One region of the Idiomarina piscisalsi genome, then DNA from elsewhere that is predicted to be linked to it. Evidence: predicted binding sites of a transcription regulator. Region 1 holds the regulator's gene; each other region holds the start of a gene.
The links. The regulator LexA, encoded in region 1, represses DNA repair genes until DNA is damaged. The targets are predictions, from matches to a motif close to TACTGTATNNNNATACAGTA.
Positions count from the first base shown of each region.

Region 2: the regulator LexA is predicted to act here: its motif matches at 1,902-1,921, upstream of CEW91_RS00260 (ImuA family protein).
Region 3: the regulator LexA is predicted to act here: its motif matches at 2,191-2,210, upstream of recN (DNA repair protein RecN).
Region 4: the regulator LexA is predicted to act here: its motif matches at 1,939-1,958, upstream of CEW91_RS04975 (YebG family protein).

Region 1 covers NZ_CP022133.1:2,359,213-2,363,390, forward strand. The annotation lists gene plsB (glycerol-3-phosphate 1-O-acyltransferase PlsB) at 1-1,376, opposite strand, end outside; gene CEW91_RS12410 (hypothetical protein) at 1,304-1,852, opposite strand; gene lexA (transcriptional repressor LexA) at 1,985-2,602, shown strand; gene CEW91_RS11260 (SOS-response cell division inhibitor) at 2,599-3,030, shown strand; gene coxB (cytochrome c oxidase subunit II) at 3,329-4,178, shown strand, end outside.
Region 2 covers NZ_CP022133.1:51,051-55,228, reverse strand. The annotation lists gene CEW91_RS00265 (Y-family DNA polymerase) at 1-1,286, opposite strand, end outside; gene CEW91_RS00260 (ImuA family protein) at 1,286-1,888, opposite strand; gene CEW91_RS00255 (acyltransferase) at 2,013-2,924, shown strand; gene CEW91_RS00250 (mechanosensitive ion channel family protein) at 2,936-4,171, shown strand.
Region 3 covers NZ_CP022133.1:1,702,929-1,707,106, reverse strand. The annotation lists gene CEW91_RS08330 (insulinase family protein) at 1-28, opposite strand, end outside; gene CEW91_RS08325 (outer membrane protein assembly factor BamE) at 57-407, opposite strand; gene recN (DNA repair protein RecN) at 495-2,159, opposite strand; gene nadK (NAD(+) kinase) at 2,267-3,157, opposite strand; gene grpE (nucleotide exchange factor GrpE) at 3,300-3,959, shown strand; gene dnaK (molecular chaperone DnaK) at 4,064-4,178, shown strand, end outside.
Region 4 covers NZ_CP022133.1:1,023,458-1,027,635, reverse strand. The annotation lists gene CEW91_RS04985 (DEAD/DEAH box helicase) at 1-598, shown strand, start outside; gene CEW91_RS04980 (M14 family metallopeptidase) at 618-1,529, opposite strand; gene CEW91_RS04975 (YebG family protein) at 1,599-1,910, opposite strand; gene CEW91_RS04970 (MFS transporter) at 2,045-3,229, shown strand; gene CEW91_RS04965 (flavin reductase family protein) at 3,219-3,875, opposite strand; gene CEW91_RS04960 (hypothetical protein) at 4,025-4,178, shown strand, end outside.

The DNA.
Region 1 (4,178 bases):
ACCACCATCATGTGCAGTATGTTGTTACGATAGTACGTCATGGCTATAGCCGACATACGTTCAAGCGAAATAACTTCGCCCATAGTGTCCGATTCAACTTTAAATTTGTCGGTGCGCAAGGCCTGTTGCCATAACTCTTCCGACGTCTCTTTAGGCACACTGATGTCTTTACTGTACGGCACTTCTTTCAACACGCCCAAATAAACATCCAACTGCGCTAAAAGCTCTTCTTTGGTCAAGGCATGGTGTTCGGAGCTGAGTAATGCCAAAGCGGTTAGGTTCACGCTGTTTGCCGCTGCCGAATCATTAATCCCCTGCATCACACGTTCGGCCAACCCATTGACCACCGGCGTTAACCAGTTCGGTCTTAATGGTTCCTCGGCACCCCGGGTCACTGACTTATGCCAGTCCGGCGCGTTGCAATCGAGCGTGTGCTTCAAGTCGATAGGCTGGCCAAAGGTGACAAAGCCCTGACCGAAATTACGTAGCTTGGTAATCGTTTTCAGAATTTGGAAAACCGATTCCTTTTCTTTGTCCTTACCTTTGAGCTCTTTCAGGTAAGTAGCGACTTCCATAATGTGTTCATAGCCCAGGTAAACTGGGACTAGCGATACCGGACGTTGCTGGTCGCGCAGCATTCCTTGCACAGTCATCGCCAGCATGCCGGTTTTCGGTGGCAGTAAGCGGCCTGTTCGTGAGCGTCCACCTTCGCTAAAGTATTCGACGGGGTAACCTTTTTGGAATAGCCAGCACAAGTACTCACGGAATACGGCAGAATAAAGCTTGTTGCCGCGGAAGCTGCGGCGTATAAAGAATGCACCACCACGGCGGAAGATACCGCCAACCGGGAAGAAATTCAGATTAACACCGGCGGCGATGTGCGGTGGTACCAGGCCTTCTTTATAAATGACATAACTCAGTAGTAAGTAGTCCATGTGACTACGGTGGCACGGCACATAAATAATTTCGTGCCCTTGTTGGGCCAAACGACGTATGCGCTCCCCTCCTTTTACATGGATCCCGTTATAAATGCGATTCCACATCCAGGTCATAAAACGGTCCAGCAGACGTACCAGCGTTGAGCTGTAATTTGCGGCAATTTCATCGATGTAAGAAAGTGCTTTCTTGCGAGCCTCTTCTTCACTGATTTTCTTACCTTTCGCTTCGTCTGCCACGGCCTTTTTAAGCGCTGGTGTGTTAATTAACTGCGCCATGAGCTCTTTGCGATGACTCAACTTCGGTCCGGCAACCGCATGGCGCATACGAACAAAGTGAACGCGGGCAACACGCGCCAATTTATGGGCTATGCGCATATCAGCGCCGTAGTCATGCGCCATTTTTCCAAGACTGACACTACGTGATAAACGCAGTAACACATGACGACCTGAGAAGAGTACCAACCAGAATTTACGAAGCGCCCCGGATTGTCGAGATCGCCTGTCATGGCTTTACCGGCTGTCGCTTCCTGACCCGCCTGACGTCCCCAGAACACACCGGCAGGTATCAGCTGCAAATCGAGCTTAGTATCGTCTTTATGTAGCTTTAGTAATTGATGAAATTCCTTCACTGCCTCTTCAGAAGTTTCATTGGCAAACTCTTCCAGGTACATGACCCGACTGTATTCCTTGCCATTCACTTCAAGTGGCTCGAGCGGATCAGGCAGGCCGCGCTTTTTCGCCGCACGCTGCAATATGGAAAGATCCGCTGAAGATGTCGAGCGCATAACGTAAGCCACCGGCTTTTGTACCGTGCTGTTGTGATCGGTTTCATCGCCGTCCCAAATTTCTTCGAACCGTGTTAGCCAGCGTAATGGATACTTCAACACCGCATAAAAAGGGCTTTTTTTGCTCATACATCGACCTCTGTTTTAAACAGAGCTATAGGATACCAACTTAAAAAATAAAAGTCGTTGATGAAATGACTTGCGAAATGAAAATACCTGTATATACTCACAGTATCACTGTACATAAACACAGGTTCGAATATGCGCCCTTTAACACCGAGACAGTCTGAAATATTAGAGCTGATTAAAGACAACCTGCACGCGACCGGTATGCCACCAACGCGCGCGGAAATCGCGTCGAAGCTTGGCTTTCGTTCTGCTAACGCTGCAGAAGAGCATTTAAAGGCATTGGCGCGTAAAGGTGTTATCGAAATTATGCCGGGCATGTCGCGTGGTATTCGGTTAGTTGGTGACGACTTTGATATCGCTGAAGGGCTGCCACTGATTGGTCAGGTCGCTGCTGGTGAGCCATTGCTGGCTGAACAGCATGTTGAAGGGCATTACAAAGTCGACGAATCATTATTCCAGCCTGCCGCCAGCTTTTTACTAAAAGTAAACGGCATGAGCATGAGAGACATCGGCATTCTCGACGGCGATCTACTCGCTGTGCATAAAACGGAGCAAGCGAGAAACGGCCAAGTCATTGTTGCTCGGGTAGAAGACGAAGTGACAGTAAAGCGCTTTGAGCGCAAAGGACGCACTGTCTTATTACATCCGGAAAACCCAGATTTCTCCACCATCACCGTTGACTTAGCGTCACAAGTATTCGCTATTGAAGGTCTGGCGGTTGGTGTTATCAGAAACGGAGCTGCATTATGAAGACTCAACAAAACACGAAATTACACCACCCTGGTTTGTGGAAAGCTGCACCTACGGATATTAAATTTGAGCCGGAAGCTCATACGGAATCGACAGAATCGGACGCATTATCACCCGCTGTTCAAAATGCTTTACAACAAAAGCCAAGTGAGTGGGTCACTGTTATCGGTGGGGACAAAAATGTCATTACTGAACTTATTGAATCAGGCGTTGCGGAGCACCAAATTCGTTGGTTACGCAGCCATTCTGCGGAGCGTTGCGAATGGGCATTAGAGCAAGCATTGCTGGCCGGAAACAGCAGCATGGTTATTGCCTACCTTGACTCTGTGTCAAGCCGCACCTGGCAGCGCGCCAAAATGGCCAGTAAGTTAAGTCACACTCAATACTTCCTGTTTGATAAAAACACACTAACATCCCACCTCCACTAAATCCTCGTTAGTGTGTTTCTTCCTTGATAGGCTGCTTCGGCAGCCTTTTTTAACAGATCAGCTCATTTATTGACCATTTGTTTGATTTGATCTGGATCTTTCTTTGTAAATTAGTTAATAAATGTACTACCCGACTATAAAAATATTATAACAACGATAATTATAACAAAGAGTCTGTGGAGAAAGTGATTTCTGGGGAGATGCTGTTCCTTTTTCTGCTTACCTCTTTGTTCTTCGAATTTTGATCGGAATTAGCCTTTCGGTCTCATTGAAGAATAAGAGGAGAAGTCACGTGAAAATGAAGCCTCTGTGGGCACTGTTGGCTATGTTGAGCTTACCTGCGAGCGCGGAAAACCAACTCAACCTAACCAAAGGTGTTACCGAAGTCAGTAACCGGGTATATGACCTGCACATGACGATATTTTATATCTGTTGTGCCATTGGTGTGGTCGTATTCGGTTTAATGTTCATTTCGATGATTCGCCATCGCAAATCGAAAAACCCTAAACCAGCGAATTTCCATGAGAACGTAAAAGTTGAAATTGCCTGGACCATTATTCCACTCCTCATTCTTGTGGGTATGGCCATTCCGGCAACAACAACTCTTATTGCCATGGAAGATACGTCAGACGCCGATGTCACTATCCAGGTAACGGGGTCTCAGTGGAAATGGCACTACAAGTATTTCGAGAATGATGTTGAGTTCTTCAGTCGTTTGGCGACACAGCAAGAACAAATCGACAATAAATTCGACAAAAGCGAAAACTACTTACTCGAAGTCGACCGCCCCTTGGTTATTCCTACGGGTCAAAAAGTCCGTTTTTTAGTAACTTCTGACGACGTTATTCATAGTTGGTGGGTGCCTGACTTTGCGGTTAAGAAAGACGCTAACCCCGGCTTCATAAACGAAACTTGGACCAAAGTAGACGAGCCTGGTATCTATCGTGGTCAGTGTGCTGAGCTTTGCGGTCAGGATCACGGCTTCATGCCGGTTGTGGTTATCGCCAAAGAGCCTGCTGAATACGAAAAGTGGATAACAGAGCTTGAGGCCGAACAACAAGCCGCTCGCGAGCGTGAGCAAGAGCTTTTAGCCATGGAAATGTCAGAAGACGAACTCATGGATTTGGGTGAAAAAGTATATAACAGTA
Region 2 (4,178 bases), 280 kb from region 1:
TGTTTTCTTTCTGGTCCCTCCTGTAAACGCCATTCATTCAAATTGACTGACTGTGGCTCTCGTTGTAACCAAAGAGGTCTCTTAATTGGCGTTATAGAGGGCGCTTGGGAACGGCAGGGTGGCTGTCGACATTCATTAAAACCGGGTCTGGGATCATCGCTAATGGCCGGGGTATAAACCGCACGCTCGCCCAGTTTCACCTGTAACTTGCCAATAAGCGGAAATAAGCTCTGGGTATCCTGAGCCTCATGAAAAAAGTGCTGACTTTTTGCACTCAGTTGCGAGAACTCGGATGCCTTTAAAGAAAGCTCCAAAACAGGAGCGGCTAAAGGCGAACGCTCCATTTTCAGTTGCAACAATGACCAAAAGCTTTGAGCGCGCCAACTGGCCGTAGCTGTTGATACACTCAACTCTGTACAGTGGTTATCCCGTTGGAAAAGTTGAAACGTGATATGTTGAACCGCCTTTTGGCGTTGGTATAAAAAGCTCTCCAAGTCATTAAGCAAGCGTTTCATAGGGAAACGCAAGCCTTGCCAATTAGAGACCTCTGAGACTAAATCGATTTGTTGAAAGAAGTATTCTGATGGCTCATAAAAGTGATTAGCCCGCTGAATGTTCAGGTCATCTCTTAACGCTTGCACATACACCAATGTTTCTTTTCCGAACTGACGGCCAATATCACTAGCGGGAATAGTCAGTAAATCACCAATGGAAAAAATACCCACCGATAAACAATTCCGAATTGTTTTATTCGGCAACCCGCTATTTTTTATGGATAAATCTTTTAACTGACGCTCGGCTTGCGCTTTATTAATAACCAGTGGTGTGTTTGCCTGAGCCAAAACTCTGGCTGCTAGTGTATTCTTCGCAACGGCTCGCTGGCACTGGAAACCCAACTGTTGAACGGCCAAGTTCAGTGTTCTGACCGTATTCGACAAACCTCCATACAGCTTTTCGATGCTCTTCAGCTCTAGGTATATTCCTTGTGGCGGATCCAAAATCAATTTCGCCGCCCATTGATAAAGGTGATCGGCGACCGCTGAAAGGAGCATTTCTTCTTTTTCTGCTTCATACTCTTTCAGTAACAACGCCTCATAAAGTGCTATTGCCATAACACTGGAAATGCCGCGACTGACACCGGCCTCTTGCGCAACCAAATTAGTTTGTTCAATAAGAGATTGTCCATTTTTCACCCGGTAAAGCGCTACCGCCTGTTTTGCAAATTCAGGCTGAGATATCAGTAAGTTATCCAGCTGTAATTGGGGGAAATGACAATATAACCACATTACTTCAACTCTATATTCTCAACAGGCCAACCCGACTTGCGCTTTAAAATATCCAGAGCGAAACCACCTTCCGTTAAACGTACTTTTAATCGGTTACTATAGGGACGAGCCTCAAGATTATGGCTAAATTCAGTAATGACTATGCCCGTTTGCCCGGATTCCGCCGCTTTATACCAACGCCGGACGTTTGAGGCCGTCGTCTCTTTTTGCGAAAGCCAGGCAAAAGCCATGGTGTTTTTGGTTCGCAATATCTGCTCAAGTGCCCAGCACGCATCACTCTGTTTGGCTTCAACCACGATATGCATCGCATTACCTAAGTCATGATAATGAAGGCCAGCCGCGGACAACTGCGCTGGTGGGTTCACCCAGAATACAGCGAGCCCCTGTTCAATAGCTTGTTGCGCCAACGGCAACAACAACCGCTGTTCAGAAAATGAGTCATTCAATTGCCACTCATGCAAACCGGGAGTTTGCCAGCCGCCACCTAACAGTTCATCAAGCTTTGAAAAACCTGTTTTTACATAGCCGGTCGTTTGCTCTGCTTTTGTCTGCCCTTGCCAAACAACCCCTTGTTCTATGAGTCGCTGTAGATTTGGCTGCATACTAACCCCTCAATACTGTACATATATACAGTATCATTATTTTTTACCCTTTCGCAACAGACATAAAGCACGGCTTAAGTTATTATTTCTGAAACTATTCACTTTTAGGAAGGCACCAGTAAATATGCTGACATCGTTACTTATTCCCTTCAGAGTCGTCGCTCACTTGCTGTGGGGAGTTATCACAACCGCTATTATTGGCGTTTCGATTATCGGTGTTGGTGTTTTCAAAATTCTTTTGCCTTTTCCTGTAACTCAGCGTTTGTGTTCAGCCGCTGCTAACGGTCTATTCCGCATCTGGGCTTACTGTATGTCAATGATGTTCCAACTGACTCAACGCATGGAATGGCATATAAAAGGCGACTTAGATCTTCACGAAAACGGCTGGTACATGGTCATGGCAAACCACCGCAGCTGGGTGGATGTGCTTGTGCTGATGCACCTCACTCGCCGCCATATGCCAACACCCCGCTTCTTCCTGAAATCTCAGCTTATGTGGATACCGGTTATCGGTTGGGGTTGCTGGGTCCTAGACATGCCTTTTATGAAGCGCTACTCAAAGGAACTGATAAAGAAAAAGCCTCATCTTAAAGGCAAAGATATCGCAACCACGACACGCTCGTGCGCTAAATTCCGACATATTCCGACAACCGTCGTTAATTTCTGCGAAGGTACTCGTTTCACACCAGAGAAACATAAGAAAAAGAACAGCCCGTTTAAAAATCTACTTCCTCCAAAAGCGGGCGGCACCGCTTTTTCTATGCAAATCATGGGCGAACAGTTTGAGGCCATTTTAGACGTCACTATTGTTTACCCGGGTAACGACTCGCGTCCCGTTGTTTGGCATTTACTGACCGGGCGACTCAAAAACGTTTATGTGGATATCAAAACGCTGCCGGTTACAGCAGACTTAATTGGCGACTACGCTAATGATCCAGAGTTTAAAGAGCACTTTCAAAACTGGCTTAACTTGCGTTGGCACGAGAAAGATCAAACCATTAGTGCTATCCGTAAAACCATCACGGAAAACCGATAAGGAACGTTGCAATGGACTTTAAGTTTATAAAGCAATGGCTGGAAAGTATGGGCATCGAGAACAATTTGCAGGGGCTCAGCCTGGTCATCGGTGTCACTATTATCTTGGTCGCAAGCTATATTACTTACACGATTGCTCGCTGGGTGTTTGATCATGCAATTGAACGCGCCTTACGAAAAGCGCCGGAACGCTGGTATCGCGCACTGGTCGATAGCGGATTCTTTAAGCGTTGTGCTAACTTAGCACCGGTCGTTATTATTAACAGCTTTATTCCGGTTCTGTTCACTGATGACTTCGAAAGCTGGCAGTCTCCGCTGCAAACCGCTGTTGGTATTTATCTTACCTGGGTTATCACTAGTATTCTGACCTCTATTGCTAACTTTGTGTCGATAGCTTACGACTACACGCCAAAAACACGAGATGTGCCAATAACAGGCGTTATCCAGGTTGTTAAATTGGTTCTGGTGCTAATGGCCATTATTATTACCGTGGCTATTATCATGAATAAGTCCCCCATGTACTTACTCAGCGGTTTCGGCGCCATGACTGCCATTCTCATGGTAGTGTTCAGAGACACACTGATGGGCTTTGTCGCTGGTGTACAGCTGGCTACGAACCGCATGGTCGCTATTGGAGACTGGATAGAACTGCCTGATCACAACGTGGATGGCACCATACAAGAAGTTGGCCTTATCACCCTGAAAGTAGAAAACTGGGATAAAACCATTGTTTACCTGCCAACCTATGTATTAATTCATCAGTCGTTTAAAAATTGGCAGGGCATGATCGAAACCGGCGGTCGCCGTATGAAACGATCATTGATGATTGACTTAGACAGCTCTAAGCTTCTTTCCGATGATGAACTCGACAACATTACTGATACGTATTTCGGAAAATCAGTCGATGAGTGGCTCAAAGAGAATGACTTAGAAAAGCCGATCAGTAACCTGACAGCGTTTCGAATCTTTGCCGATGGTTACTTGAAGAACCACCCGAAAGTGCGCGAAGACTTAACTTGCATGGCAAGGCTAATGCAGCCTACAGCCGCAGGGATTCCCTTAGAAATTTACGCCTTTTCAAAAGAAACGGCCTGGACAAAATACGAAGCGATTCAAAGCTCTATCATTGAGCATTTATACAGTGTGTTACCTGAATTTGGCTTAAGAAATTATCAGTATCTTAATAACCAAAACGCCTTCTCCAAAAATGAAGAAGGCGCTTATTGTAACTACAAGCCTAAAAGCTAATAACCAA
Region 3 (4,178 bases), 660 kb from region 1:
GCTCATCAGGTGTTGAGGAGTTCGCCATAATGCTCCTTAGTTCATGTTAGGGCTTATTATTGATCAAGAGGCTGATCAAATTGTTCTGATTTTGCAAAATCACCGCTTAAATCACTTAGCCGCTCGTTATTAAAAGTTAATATGAGCTCTTTACGGTATATTTTGCCTTCGTTCGGATTCATGTTGTAGAGGTAAACCCAACGGTCTGAGTCAAAACTGTTTTCAGCAACTGGCTTACCCAATACATAAATAACCTGCTCTTCGGTCATGCCAACACGAAGTTTATCAACATCGTCCTGCTCAAGGTAATTGCCCTGAGGAATATCAATTCTGTAAACCATACTATCAAGCACGGAGCAGCCGCCTAAACTCAGCAATGCGGCGATACAAACTGCAAATTTGGTCATGAAGTACCTATTCTTCTTTATTGTCACTGTATTCAACTTTTGACGATGATAAACAAAGCAGCCCCTGAACACCAGCACAGTCAGCGACTAACTTGCTAAAAGTTCTTTTGCGTTTGCTTTTGCCATATCGGTAACACTATCTCCGCCTAATAAGCGAGCAAGCTCTGTCACCCGCTCGTTATGACTGAGGGCGGTTACCGTCGTTTCTGTTTCATCATTGTCACTGTATTTACTGACCTGGAACTGATTATCAGCTTTTGCAGCAACCTGTGGTAAGTGAGTGACGCAAATAACTTGAGCGGTTTTTCCAAGCTCACGTAGCATCTTGCCAACAATAGCCGCAGTTGGGCCGCTTACACCAACATCAACTTCATCGAACATCATAGTTGGCACTGACTTCTGGGTTGCTGTCATGACTTGTATGGCAAGGCTAATACGTGAAAGTTCACCGCCCGACGCAACTTTACTGAGAGACTGTAGCGGCTGGCCTGGGTTGGTTGTCACTTCAAATTGAATATCATCGGTACCCAGACGAGATGCCTTTTTAGCCGAATCATGCTCGACATTAATAATAAATCGGCCATGAGGCATGTTGAGCTCATGCATTGACTGTGTAATTTTCTGGCTCAACTCATCAGCTGCTTTTTGACGACTGGAAGAAAGCTTCTGCGCCAATGCACGGTAATCCGTTTCAGCTTGTTGGCGATTGAGATCAAGCTGCTCAAGATTTTTATCAGCATTAACAATGTTATCCAGTTCGGCGTTCAACTTTTGATGGTGTTGCCATAAGTCGGCAGCTGCCACCTGATGCTTTTTCGCTAAGCTAATGGCTTTACTGAGGCGCTCTTCAACAATGTCCAGCTCAGCAGGGTCGAGCTCTAGTTCATCCTGATAATGCCTCAGTTCGAGTGCGGCCTCCTCAATATGGACTTTGGCCTGTTCCAATAACTGGCAAACTGGCTTTAGGTGCTGATCGATATCCGCCGCTTCTTCCAATCGTTGATTCGCTGAAGAGACCAGCCCTGTTGCATTGTTGTGCTCGCCCTCGTATAGCGCACTGATTGAAAAGGCACTGGCTTCCATTAAGTACTTACTGTGACTTAACTTTTTATGACGTAGTTCCAGTTCTTCAAACTCGCCTTGAGCAATCGCAAAGTCATTCAGCTCTTCTACCTGATATTGAAGTAATTGCCGCTGTGCTTCCAGTTCATCTTGTTGCTGAATAGAGTGTTTGTACTCTTTTTCAAGATCGAACCATTGGCGGTATTGCGCTGCAACCGCTGACAGCAGATCTGTGTGTCTTGCGTAGTTATCAAGTAGCTCTATTTGATGGTCTTCTTTTAATAATAATTGGTGTTCATGCTGCCCGTGGATATTCACCAAGAGCGGAGCCAACAGTTTTTGTTGGTTGAGTGCAACCGGGGTGCCGTTTATCCAGGCTTTTGAGCGACCATCGCGCTGAATGACACGCCGTAAAATACACTCTTCTTCCGAATCGAAGTCATTTTGATTAAGCCACTGGGCGGCTGGACTGTCTGAATCAACCGTAAAAACTGCGCTAATTTCTGCTTTGTCCTGACCTGGCCGAACCCAGCTAGCGTCTGCTCTGGCACCTAAACATAAGCTTAAAGCATCTAAAGCAATGGATTTACCCGCCCCGGTTTCGCCCGTGATGGCCGTCATGCCTTTTGCGAAATCGATATCTAAAGACTTTACGACAGCAAAATTGCGGATGTGTAACTGAGCTAACATAAATGCACCTTATATACGTGTACCTTCAGAGTACTGTTGATTTGTACAGTTTATACAGTATTTATACAGTACTATTTTTTTATTGCAAGCTCAGTTTGCTCGTCACGCTAAAATAGTCGGCTACCCCAGCCGAGTTTGTTACGCAGTACGTGGTAATAGTTATGGTCGACGGGGTGAATCATTTTTAACGCATGATCATGTTTTTTAAGAACAATATCATCGCCTGGATGCACTGCCATCCGCACGTGGCCATCGCAGCTAATTTGCAATAAATCGTTGTCGTAGGCGGCACGCAGCCGTATATGACTCTCTCCGTCGACAACAATAGGGCGGCTACTCAATGTATGCGGAAACATAGGCACTAACGTCATTGCGTTGAGGTTCGGGTGCAGAATAGGGCCGCCACCGGACAGTGAGTAGGCAGTAGAACCTGTAGGGGTGGCGCAAATTAATCCGTCGGAACGCTGACTAAAGACAAAGTGGTCATCAATATACAGCTCAAACTCTATCATATGAGCGACTTTGTCAGAGTGCAGAACAATTTCGTTAATGGCACGCCCTGCACCTGCAGGAGATCCGTTGCTAATCACTTCGGCGGAAAGTAGAAAACGTTTCTCAACATGGTATTCGCCTTCTAACACATTGAGTAAGTGGGTCATTACTTCGTCAGGGTCTAGGTCAGTCAAAAAGCCTAAATTCCCCCGATTCACACCAATAACCCCTATGTCGTATTCGCACAGGGCTCTGGCTGCTCCTAACATATTGCCGTCGCCGCCGACGACAACCGCAATATCAGCCCACTCGCCTAATTCAGAAAGACCTATGGTCTTTATTTTACCGGACTCGAGCAGCTTTTGAGGTAACTGTTCAGCGGTGCGGGATTCAAGTGCTATGTCATAGCCACGTTCGTTTAGTGCCGTCGTCACTGTTTCTAAAGTGAGTTGCGTGCCGCGGTCATTGACCTTACCGAGTAAGCCAATTCTTTGAAATGCGCTCATAATGACAGTTCCTGTAGTTTAGGCTGTTAACGCTAATATCAGGTGGAAAATTTATCAAGTCATAGAAAGCCCCTTGAAAGTAAAAAACTTGCCCCCATTAACTTGGCAACCTCAATTTAAACCCGACTGAAGAGAGTCAAATATGGCGGATAAGAAAGACCAACAGACTGAACAGAATGTTGACCAGACGGTTGAGCAACAGCAAGCAGAGCAGCAAGCTGCACAAGCGGCAGAAGACGCGTTGCAACAGGATGCTGCTGCAGCTGAAGCTGAAACAGCAGGCACATCAGCCGATCAAACTGACAAAATTGCTGAGCTTGAGCTCGCTCTGAGTAAAGCGGAAGCGCAGGTAAAAGAGCAGCGTGACTCAGTGCTTCGTACACAGGCGGAAATGGAAAATGTAAGACGCCGTGCCAGTCAGGACGTTGAAAAAGCCCATAAGTTTGCTTTGGAAAAATTCGCTAATGAGTTGCTCACGTCGGTGGACAATTTAGAGAGAGCGCTGCAACTGGCTGATCAGCAAGACGAATCAAGCCGGAACTTTATTGAAGGGATTGAGCTGACTTATAAAAGCCTTACCTCAACATTAGAAAAATTCGGCGTAAAAGCAGTGGGTGAAGAGGGCGAAGCCTTTAACCCTGATTTACACCAGGCAATGTCGATGCAAGAGTCAAGCGAGCACTCAAATAACACCATTATGGCAGTGATGCAAAAAGGCTATGAGTTAAATGGCCGCTTGCTACGTCCGGCAATGGTGATGGTTGCGCGTAATTCAGACTCAGGTGTTGATACGAAAGCATAACGATGAATCAAATATCCTGTTACAGGGTGTTGAAATCGAAATAGAGAGCCCCCAAATAAGGGGGAACGAAACAAATTTCATGAATCTGGAGTTGGAGACGAATCATGGGCAAAACAATTGGTATTGACTTAGGTACAACAAACTCTTGTGTTGCTGTACTGGACGGCGGTAAAGCACGCGTTATTGAAAACGGCGAAGGTGACCGCACAACCCCGTCAG
Region 4 (4,178 bases), 1.3 Mb from region 1:
TGCCACCGCTGACACAATTGAGCAACGCGTTTATCCGGTTGATAAGAAACGCAAACGTGAGTTACTAAGCTACCTGATTGGCAGCAGAAACTGGCGGCAAGTATTAGTCTTTACCCGTACCAAGCACGGGGCCAATCGTTTGGCGACTCAACTTAGCGACGACGGTTTACCAGCAATGGCTATTCACGGCAATAAAAGCCAGGGCGCCAGAACCAAAGCTTTAGCGCAGTTTAAAGCAGGAAAGTTACGTGTTTTAGTCGCAACCGACATTGCGGCACGTGGCATTGATATCGATGAATTACCGCACGTTATCAATTTCGAATTACCGCAGGTTGCCGAAGACTACGTACACCGAATTGGTCGAACCGGGCGTGCCGGCAGTGAGGGTGAAGCGGCTTCTTTGGTCTGTGTGGACGAGCACAAGTTGCTGCGCGACATTGAAAAGCTGACCAAAAATGAGATACCCAAAGAAGTGGTTCCGGGCTTTGAGCCTGATCCAAGCATAAAACCAGAGCCTATCCAAAAACCCAGAGGTAGCCGACCAAATAATTCGCGCCGCGCACCACGACAAAAACGTCCGGCGACACGGCGCTCATAACCTTACTGGTCGCGGGGGGTTACTTTAAGAAATCCAGCCCACCCGTTACCGCAGCGACCTGAGCTTCAATACATTGCTCAGGCGTTGCTTTGGGGCTGTCGGGGTAAACTTCTGTGGTTGTGGCGTACTCAGCTTTACTGAAGCTAATGCAAAGTCCCAGCTTAGACGTTGGCAGTAAAATAACACCGCGCTGCGCAATGTCTTCACCAATCAGTTTATTCTCTTCGTCAGCGTCAGCTATGTGTGTGACTTTCTCGACAGAGCCCAGTACCGCTTTTTGGAATTCAGGATAAGGCTTCTCAGCATTCCCCACCAAATAAAAACCGTCAGGGATATTCCAGTTGGTATTCACGATACCGTCCATTGCGGCTTTTGCCGGACGAAACTCACTGTTGTCAGTATCGGTCGTTTCATGCAAGTCAATGTGCGCCAGTATATCTACGCCTAAATCTGCGACATACTTCATAATATGCGCGCACTCACCTGCTGGAGACTCAGCAACAAATGAACGGTTCGGATCAATAGCGGCTGGGTTCCAACGGTTAATGGTTTCATAACCCCATGGGCTTAAACATGGCGCAACAACGACATTAAAGTGCTCGGCATAACTATTGGCTTTGGTTTCGATAAAACGCAGCGCGCCGTGAACACCACTGGTTTCGTAGCCGTGTACACCGCCAGTGACTAATACCGTCGGTTTATTACTGTCCCAACGCTTAGTTTTCACCGCGAACACGGGGTAAGTAGCACTTTCATAAGCCAACTCACCATATTGTTCAACGTCAAAGTCGTCTTTAAATGTTTCTATCTTACTGACAACATCATCAAAGTATGAACGCTTTTGAGTTTGCTCCGCTAACCATTGCGCTTTTTCTTCCGCACCCCATGGTTTACCCGGAGTACCAATGTGGTAAATCGTTTCTTGCGTCATAGTCTGATCCTATCCATTACGTCTTTGAAAGAGGCAGCTATACTACCAAAATCTTTGCAAGCACCAAAGCTACGCCGCTTTGCTCGACTCTTTACTTTCTGCTTTATTGTCAGCTTTCTCTGCCGGTGCTTTTTCCGCTTTCGGCTTTTTCGGCTTCTTAGCGCCCAGAGCAATTAATACATTCTCTCGTTCCTTCGCTAAAAACATCGCCATATCTTCAAGCTGTTTATCGTCAGTAAAAAGCTCACTGCCCTCTATCAGCGGCGTTAGCGCTTCTGCCATATCCAACATTTTATCGTGTGCATCGGCTTCGGCTTTCGAGGTAAATGTCATTTTTTCGGCTCCATCGCGAATCACTACGTATTGGGTTACTACAGCCATGGTTATGTCCTTTGCTGAGGTCTACAGATACTGGTTATTTATACAGTTATTAGTAAGTAATTGCAATAGTAGCCACATTCGCTAAACTGCGCACTCTTAACAAAGACGATAAGTACAGGAATACAGCCAGCCTCATGACTCAGTTCTCCAAAGCACAAGTTCGACTGGCTATATTTGCCATGGCCATTGGCAGTTTTGCTATTGGTATCGGTGAGTTTGTCATTATGGGGTTACTGCCTGACGTCGCTACCGACTTTAATACGGACACGCGAACAACCGGGCACTTGATCAGCCTTTACGCATTAGGGGTTGTCATCGGTGCGCCGCTTATTACCATCCTCTTCGCGCGCTTTCCGCGTAAGCCTATGCTACTGGTACTGTTGTTCGTTTTTGCTATTGGTAATTTTGCCAGTGCATCGGCAGACAATTACGTTTTGCTGCAAGTTTTAAGATTCCTGACTGGCCTCCCTCACGGTGCGTATTTTGGCATAGCCTGTTTAGTCGCTGCCGATATGGTGGGCCGAAACCAGCGCGGTATGGCTGTTACTATGGTGATGATGGGTCTTACCATCGCCATTTTAGTTGGCAACCCTCTTGCCACCTGGCTCGGGCAACTCATCGACTGGCGCACGGTTTACCACACTGTTGGCGCGTTGGGGTTAGTTGCACTGGTTATGATTGCTTTTGTGGTTCCACAACACCCGAACGAGCAAAAGACCTCTGCCCGAGGTGAAATGAGAGCCTTACAAAACCCTCAGGTATGGTTAACGCTGGCGATTGGCGCTATTGGGTTTGGCGGCATGTTTGCGGTTTTAAGCTACATAGCGCCTACCCTAATTAACGCAACAAAGCTCGCCCCCCACTGGATACCTATTGCATTGCTTATTTACGGTATCGGATCTCTGGCAGGAAGTTTGGTCGGTGGTTGGGCCGCGGACAGAAGCCTTAAGTTAACAATAGGCGGCTCACTTATTTGGTCTGCGGTTATATTAGGTGTCTTTCCGTTTACCCTTGAAAGCATTTGGAGTGTCATGCCAATGGTCTTGTTACTGGGTAGTGCCGCGGCTCTTGTGCCGGCTCTTCAGGTTAGGCTTATGGACGTCGCAGGAGAGGCACAAACCTTAGCCGCATCGCTGAATCACTCCGCTTTTAATGCCGCCAATGCACTTGGGGCATGGCTTGGTGGCTTAGCTATTGTTTCACCACTGAGCTGGCAAGGTACCGGCTGGGTTGGCTGCGGTTTGTCTTTAGCCGGTCTGTTGCTATTTTGGGTTACTAAAAAACACAGCCGTAAAGTACCGGATATTATCAGTCTTTAACTTCACCGCTGGTTGTCAGCTCCTGAAGCTCTTCGTCAGGCTTGGCGTATGACAAGCGTGCTGCGCGTGAGGTCGAGTGGTAACCATCTAATCCGGAAATGGCCATGGTACCGAGACTTTCAATGTCGATATAGCCATCACTTTGCACTGCATCTTCTTGCACATCGACCCAACGCACCTCGCCAACAATAAGTGCCGTGTCGTTATGTTGTATCGGAATAATTTCAACCAATTGCATACCAATGCGCAAAGAACTTTCAGCGACATAAGGTGCATGGAACCCATCCATAAACTCAGGCGTCAAGTCACAAGCATCAAACTCGGACTGCTCTCTGGAATAGCGCGCGGACGTTTGATGGGCTTGTTTAAAAAAACTCTCGCCAACATGATTAATGGTATACACACCACTTTCCTCAATATTCTCCCAGGTATGCCGTGTCACTGACTGTGGACGCATAACAAAGCCAAGAAACGGCGGGTTGCTTCCAAGGTGCACAACCGAACTCACAATAGCCAAGTTATCCTGCTGACGCCTATCGCGTGTGCCTATTACATTGGCACTCTTAAAGCCAGAAAGACAGTTCACAAATCGGGCACGTTCCCTATCTTGCATTTGGGCTAAATCGTTTTGTTTATAGTGTTTCATAGTAACCTCAAGATTTATCTTTAATCTGTATTACGCAGGAAAAGCCACTTTTGATCGTTGGAAAGACTCTTTACAAAAAACATTATTGCGAACAGTTATCATTTGCGTTAACTTATTTTCAGCAACGACCAAAAGGAAAAGTGATAAAAATGAAAAATGCCTACACTGGTTACTTTAGCAGTCAGGAAAACCTGCAAAAAGCCACCCAGTACCTACAACAGAAGAACTATTACAGCGCCGACTCAGTGCTGTCAGAAGCAATTGAAGATGCACGTTATGCTGCAAAAGAAGTCGTTTTGGCAG